2 regions of the Solibacillus sp. FSL K6-4121 genome follow, and region 1 is predicted to be linked to the other one. Evidence: a T-box and tRNA genes for the amino acid it is inferred to sense, from the RefSeq annotation. Region 1 holds a T-box; the other holds one or more tRNA genes.
What was found. A T-box is a leader RNA that pairs with one kind of tRNA and senses whether it is charged. The one in region 1 lies ahead of alaS (alanine--tRNA ligase), so its partner is inferred to be a tRNA-Ala.
Positions count from the first base shown of each region.

Region 2: it encodes a tRNA-Ala, which carries the amino acid that the T-box ahead of alaS (alanine--tRNA ligase) is inferred to sense. The anticodon was not compared.

Region 1 covers NZ_JBBOCS010000002.1:1,374,199-1,377,603, reverse strand. Annotated here, with positions in the region: gene MHH95_RS16610 (MFS transporter) at 1-1,145, shown strand, start outside; T-box leader at 1,200-1,407, shown strand; gene alaS (alanine--tRNA ligase) at 1,474-3,405, shown strand, end outside.
Region 2 covers NZ_JBBOCS010000001.1:969,335-972,739, forward strand. Annotated here, with positions in the region: rRNA gene MHH95_RS04910 (23S ribosomal RNA) at 1-921, shown strand, start outside; rRNA gene rrf (5S ribosomal RNA) at 1,041-1,156, shown strand; tRNA gene MHH95_RS04920 (tRNA-Val) at 1,168-1,243, shown strand; tRNA gene MHH95_RS04925 (tRNA-Thr) at 1,253-1,328, shown strand; tRNA gene MHH95_RS04930 (tRNA-Lys) at 1,335-1,410, shown strand; tRNA gene MHH95_RS04935 (tRNA-Leu) at 1,428-1,512, shown strand; tRNA gene MHH95_RS04940 (tRNA-Gly) at 1,559-1,633, shown strand; tRNA gene MHH95_RS04945 (tRNA-Leu) at 1,639-1,727, shown strand; tRNA gene MHH95_RS04950 (tRNA-Arg) at 1,745-1,821, shown strand; tRNA gene MHH95_RS04955 (tRNA-Pro) at 1,827-1,903, shown strand; tRNA gene MHH95_RS04960 (tRNA-Ala) at 1,911-1,986, shown strand; rRNA gene MHH95_RS04965 (16S ribosomal RNA) at 2,108-3,405, shown strand, end outside.

The sequences.
Region 1 (3,405 bases):
ACAATCAGCGTTGGCTGGCAAAGAATTTTTTTATGTTCTTTATTACGTGGGGTATATTTTTACCTTATTGGACAGGCTGGCTTATTAATGACAAAGGTTTAACCGTTTCAGATGCGAGTATTATTATGGGGTTTGGTTTAGTTGCACGAGCAATCTCGACAATCCTTATTTTCCCGTATGTCTCAAAAATAATGAGCAATAAAAATGTACTTATATTCTTCACAGTGGCATCTTTAGTAACCGCACTACTTTATGTACCTATCGATTCTTTTGTAGGCTTATTCATCATGACGATGCTTTTTAGTGCATTGTATCCTGCATTATTACCTGCAGTGGAAAGCAGCGCAGCGACATTAATGCAGCAAGGTGGAATTCATTATGGTAAGGCACGTTCACTAGGTTCATTTGGCTATGTAGTTGCTGTATTAATTATTAGTATGATTACAGGAATGTACGGCGAACAAATGATTTTATGGGCGATGATTTTCGGTTTAACTGCATTATTAGCAATTCAACTAATGCCCGCCCCAAATGTTTTGAGCTTAGCTCCTTCAAAGGAAACTGGAAAAGCATTATCGATGAAAGGGCTATTTGATGTAAAAAGTTTTATTGTCGTATTATTTGTAGTGATCTTACTTCAAGGGGCACATGCCTCTTACTATAATTATGGCTATATATATTTACAGGAGTTAAACGTAAACCCCTTTTATATCGGAATGATATTGAATGTCGCAGTGTTATTTGAGATTATTTACTTTTTAAAAGCAGATACGTTCTTAACGAAGTGGAAGCCATCATCGTTAATGTTATTGGCAGCGGTTGGTTCAACTGTACGTTGGATTATGATATATGCTTTTCCAAATATGCCTATGTTTATTGTGTCTCAGGCACTTCACGCACTGTCATTTGCAATGGCGCATTACGCATTCATCCGCTACATATCTCAAGCATTACCGAAAGAACAAATCCCGAATGCACAGGGGATTTATTCTGCGCTTGCAATGAGTTTAAGTGCTGCGATCTTAACGCTTTTAGGTGGAGCTCTGTATGAAGTTGAACCTAGTTTGGCATTTTTAGGAATGGTTATTTGTACAGGACCAGCTATTGTATTGATACTATTGACGAAAAATCGTTTTAATTATTAAGGAATGCGGATTGACAGCACGTAGTCAATTTTCTATAATGAAGAACATATATTAATGAAAACGATGATGGAACAAGTACGTATTGGACTTCGTGAGCAGAAAGAGATTTCTTGGCTGAAAAAATCTCCGCGAAAATTACGGAAAGCTACTCCAGAGTGCAGCTAATACCTGCCGTATGCTTACGTTATAAGCACTTGAGATATAATGCTTTATGCATTATAAATTAGGGTGGTACCACGAGATAACAGTCTTCGTCCCTTTACCGGGATGAAGGCTTTTTTTGTGCCCAATTCATCGTACTTCAAAAACATTACAGGAGGATATAATTATGACTACAAAAACAATGACAGGTTCTGAAATTCGTCGTCTATATCTTGATTTTTTTAAAGAAAAAGGACATCATATTGAACCATCCGCACCATTAGTGCCAATTAATGACCCATCACTTTTATGGATCAACTCGGGAGTTGCGACATTAAAGCCATATTTTGACGGACGTATTATTCCGGATAACCCACGTATTACAAATGCACAAAAATCTATTCGTACAAATGATATCGAGAATGTAGGGAAAACAGCACGTCACCATACTTTCTTTGAAATGCTGGGGAATTTCTCAATCGGGGATTACTTTAAAAAAGAATCAATTCATTACGCTTGGGAATTTTTAACGGACGAAAAATGGATGGGCTTTGATCCGGAAAAGTTATCAGTAACTATTCACCCGGAAGACCAAGAAGCTTATGATGTATGGCACAACGAAATCGGTATTCCGAAAGAGCGTTTAATTCGTTTGGAAGGAAACTTCTGGGATATCGGAGAAGGTCCATCTGGTCCGAACTCAGAAATCTTCTATGACCGTGGTGAAGCATATGGTTTTGGGGCACCTCCAGAAGAAATGTATACAGGTGGGGAAAATGAGCGATATTTAGAAGTGTGGAATTTAGTGTTTTCTCAATTCAATCACAATCCTGATGGAACATATACGCCACTGCCGAAGCAAAATATTGATACAGGTATGGGTCTGGAGCGTATAGTTTCTGTTGTACAAAATGTACCAACGAACTTTGATACAGATCTATTCATGCCAATCATTGAAAAAACTGAAAGCTTTGCTAACCGTTCATACAAACGCCCGCACGAAGTAGACTTAAAAGAAATCTTCGGTTCAGCAGAAGATATTAATACACCGTTCAAAGTAATTGCTGACCATATCCGTACAGTAGCATTTGCAATTGGTGACGGAGCATTGCCATCAAACGAAGGACGAGGCTATGTATTACGTCGTTTATTACGTAGAGCAGTTCGTTACGCGAAAAAAATCGGTATTGAAAAGCCGTTTATGTTTGAATTAGTTCCGACTGTAGGGGAGATTATGCAAGATTTCTATCCACAAGTAAAAGAAAAGGAAGCATTTATTCAACGTGTTATTAAAAACGAAGAAGTTCGCTTCCATGAAACACTTGATGGAGGACTTGCAATCTTTAACGAAGTAGTTGAGAGTCAAAAAGCAAAAGGTGAAACTGTAATTCCTGGACCGGATGCATTCCGTCTTTACGATACATTCGGTTTCCCAATCGAATTAACGGAAGAATATGCAGAAGAAGTTGGCATGACAGTTGATCATGATGGTTTCGAAGCTTCTATGGAACAACAACGTAATCGAGCTCGTAACGCGCGTGCAGATGTTGATTCTATGCAAGTGCAAAACGAAGTGCTTTCAAACTTAAAACAGCAATCAACATTTATTTATGATGCATTAGAAGCTTCAGCAAAAATTGCTGCGATTGTTGTAAATGGTCAAGAAACGACAACGGCTAATGAAGGTGAAGAGGCATTAATTATTCTTTCTGAAACACCATTCTATGCTGAAATGGGTGGTCAAATTGCTGATACTGGAGTTATTGAAGCAGACGGATTCACTGCCATTGTTAAAGATGTTCAAAAGGCGCCAAATGGTCAACCATTACACACTGTTGTAGTGGAATCAGGTGAAATGAATGTTGGGGATGAGGCTACTGCGAAAGTAGATGAATCAAAACGTAAATTAATCCTTAAAAACCATACAGCAACACACTTAATGCACCGTGCCTTAAAGGATGTATTAGGTGACCATGTAGCACAAGCAGGCTCTTACGTTGGACCTGACCGTTTACGTTTCGACTTCTCTCACTTCGGTGCAGCAACAAAAGAGGAACTTGCACAAGTAGAGCGTGCAGTAAATGAAAAAATTTGGGAAGACATCGAAGTTGTAATTCAG
Region 2 (3,405 bases), on a different contig from region 1:
CGATCTGGGCACTGTCTCAACGAGAGACTCGGTGAAATTATAGTACCTGTGAAGATGCAGGTTACCCGCGACAGGACGGAAAGACCCCGTGGAGCTTTACTGTAGCCTGATATTGAATTTTGGTACAACTTGTACAGGATAGGTAGGAGCCAGAGATCCCGGAGCGCCAGCTTCGGAGGAGGCGTCGGTGGGATACTACCCTGGTTGTATTGAACTTCTAACCCATGCCCCTTAGCGGGGTAGGAGACAGTGTCAGGCGGACAGTTTGACTGGGGCGGTCGCCTCCTAAAGAGTAACGGAGGCGCCCAAAGGTTCCCTCAGAATGGTTGGAAATCATTCGAAGAGTGTAAAGGCATAAGGGAGCTTGACTGCGAGACCTACAAGTCGAGCAGGGTCGAAAGACGGGCTTAGTGATCCGGTGGTTCCGCATGGAAGGGCCATCGCTCAACGGATAAAAGCTACCCCGGGGATAACAGGCTTATCTCCCCCAAGAGTCCACATCGACGGGGAGGTTTGGCACCTCGATGTCGGCTCATCGCATCCTGGGGCTGTAGTCGGTCCCAAGGGTTGGGCTGTTCGCCCATTAAAGCGGTACGCGAGCTGGGTTCAGAACGTCGTGAGACAGTTCGGTCCCTATCCGTCGTGGGCGTAGGAAATTTGAGAGGAGCTGTCCTTAGTACGAGAGGACCGGGATGGACACACCGCTGGTGTACCAGTTGTCTTGCCAAAGGCATCGCTGGGTAGCTATGTGTGGACGGGATAAGTGCTGAAAGCATCTAAGCATGAAGCCCCCCTCAAGATGAGATTTCCCATTACGCAAGTAAGTAAGACCCCTGAAAGACGATCAGGTAGATAGGTTCGAGGTGGAAGTGCGGTGACGCATGTAGCTGACGAATACTAATCGGTCGAGGACTTAACCACATTTTATTGCACAATTCAATGAAACGTTTATCCAGTTTTGAAAGAACGATAAATTATAAAAAATGCTTGACCTTCGAGTAAAGTATGATATAATGAATCTTGTCTTTTTAAAAAAATAGTCTAGTGATGATGGCAAAGAGGTCACACCCGTTCCCATACCGAACACGGAAGTTAAGCTCTTTAGCGCCGATGGTAGTTGGGGGCTTCCCCCTGTGAGAGTAGGACGTCGCTAGGCTTTTATACCCAGGAGGATTAGCTCAGCTGGGAGAGCACCTGCCTTACAAGCAGGGGGTCGGCGGTTCGAGCCCGTCATCCTCCACCATTTCTAAATGCCGGTGTAGCTCAGTTGGTAGAGCAACTGACTTGTAATCAGTAGGTCGAGGGTTCGACTCCTTTCGCCGGCACCATTTAGAGAGCCATTAGCTCAGTTGGTAGAGCATCTGACTTTTAATCAGAGGGTCGAAGGTTCGAGTCCTTCATGGCTCACCAGTTTTATATTGTCTGCTGCGGGTGTGGCGGAATTGGCAGACGCACTAGACTTAGGATCTAGCGCCGCAAGGCGTGGGGGTTCGACTCCCTTCACCCGCACCATTTTAATTTTATATACTGTCAGAGTAAAAAATATCTTATGCATTTTGCGGAAGTAGTTCAGTGGTAGAACACCACCTTGCCAAGGTGGGGGTCGCGAGTTCGAACCTCGTCTTCCGCTCCAAAAATGCCGGGGTGGCGGAACTGGCAGACGCACAGGACTTAAAATCCTGCGGTGAGTGATCACCGTGCCGGTTCGATTCCGGCCCTCGGCACCATCTTTACTTTATATTTTGCGCCCGTAGCTCAATTGGATAGAGCGTCTGACTACGGATCAGAAGGTTGTGGGTTCGACTCCTGCCGGGCGCGCCATATTTCGGAATGTAGCTCAGCTTGGTAGAGCACTTGGTTTGGGACCAAGGGGTCGTAGGTTCGAATCCTGTCATTCCGACCATTATTTAGGGGCCTTAGCTCAGCTGGGAGAGCGCCTGCCTTGCACGCAGGAGGTCAGCGGTTCGATCCCGCTAGGCTCCACCATGAACCTTGAAAACTGAACAAGCAACGTTAATGAAACAAGCTTCTTAAATGAAGCAAACAATAGATTTCAACTTTTAATTAAGTTGAATCGCTAGCAGAGCAAATGAGCTTTCAAACTACTTTTATGGAGAGTTTGATCCTGGCTCAGGACGAACGCTGGCGGCGTGCCTAATACATGCAAGTCGAGCGGATGATGAGAGAAGCTTGCTTCTCTCTGATTTAGCGGCGGACGGGTGAGTAACACGTGGGTAACCTACCTTATAGATTGGGATAACTCCGGGAAACCGGGGCTAATACCGAATAATACTTTTAAACACATGTTTGAAAGTTGAAAGACGGTTTCGGCTGTCACTATAAGATGGACCCGCGGCGCATTAGCTAGTTGGTGAGGTAACGGCTCACCAAGGCAACGATGCGTAGCCGACCTGAGAGGGTGATCGGCCACACTGGGACTGAGACACGGCCCAGACTCCTACGGGAGGCAGCAGTAGGGAATCTTCCACAATGGACGAAAGTCTGATGGAGCAACGCCGCGTGAGTGAAGAAGGATTTCGGTTCGTAAAACTCTGTTGCAAGGGAAGAACAAGTAGCGTAGTAACTGGCGCTACCTTGACGGTACCTTGTTAGAAAGCCACGGCTAACTACGTGCCAGCAGCCGCGGTAATACGTAGGTGGCAAGCGTTGTCCGGAATTATTGGGCGTAAAGCGCGCGCAGGTGGTTCCTTAAGTCTGATGTGAAAGCCCCCGGCTCAACCGGGGAGGGTCATTGGAAACTGGGGAACTTGAGTGCAGAAGAGGATAGTGGAATTCCAAGTGTAGCGGTGAAATGCGTAGAGATTTGGAGGAACACCAGTGGCGAAGGCGACTGTCTGGTCTGTAACTGACACTGAGGCGCGAAAGCGTGGGGAGCAAACAGGATTAGATACCCTGGTAGTCCACGCCGTAAACGATGAGTGCTAAGTGTTGGGGGGTTTCCGCCCCTCAGTGCTGCAGCTAACGCATTAAGCACTCCGCCTGGGGAGTACGGTCGCAAGACTGAAACTCAAAGGAATTGACGGGGGCCCGCACAAGCGGTGGAGCATGTGGTTTAATTCGAAGCAACGCGAAGAACCTTACCAGGTCTTGACATCCCGGTGACCACTATGGAGACATAGTTTCCCCTTCGGGGGCAACGGTGACAGGTGGTGCATGGTTGTCGTCAGCTCGTGTCGTGAGATGTTGGGTTAAGTCCCGCAACGAGCGCAACCCTTATTCTTAGTTGCCATCATTCAGTTGGGCACTCTAAGGAGACTGCCGGTGATAAACCGGAGGAAGGTGGGGATGACGTCAAATCATCATGCCCCTTATGACCTGGGCTACACACGTGCTACAATGGACGATACAAACGGTTGCCAACCCGCGAGGGGGAGCTAATCCGAT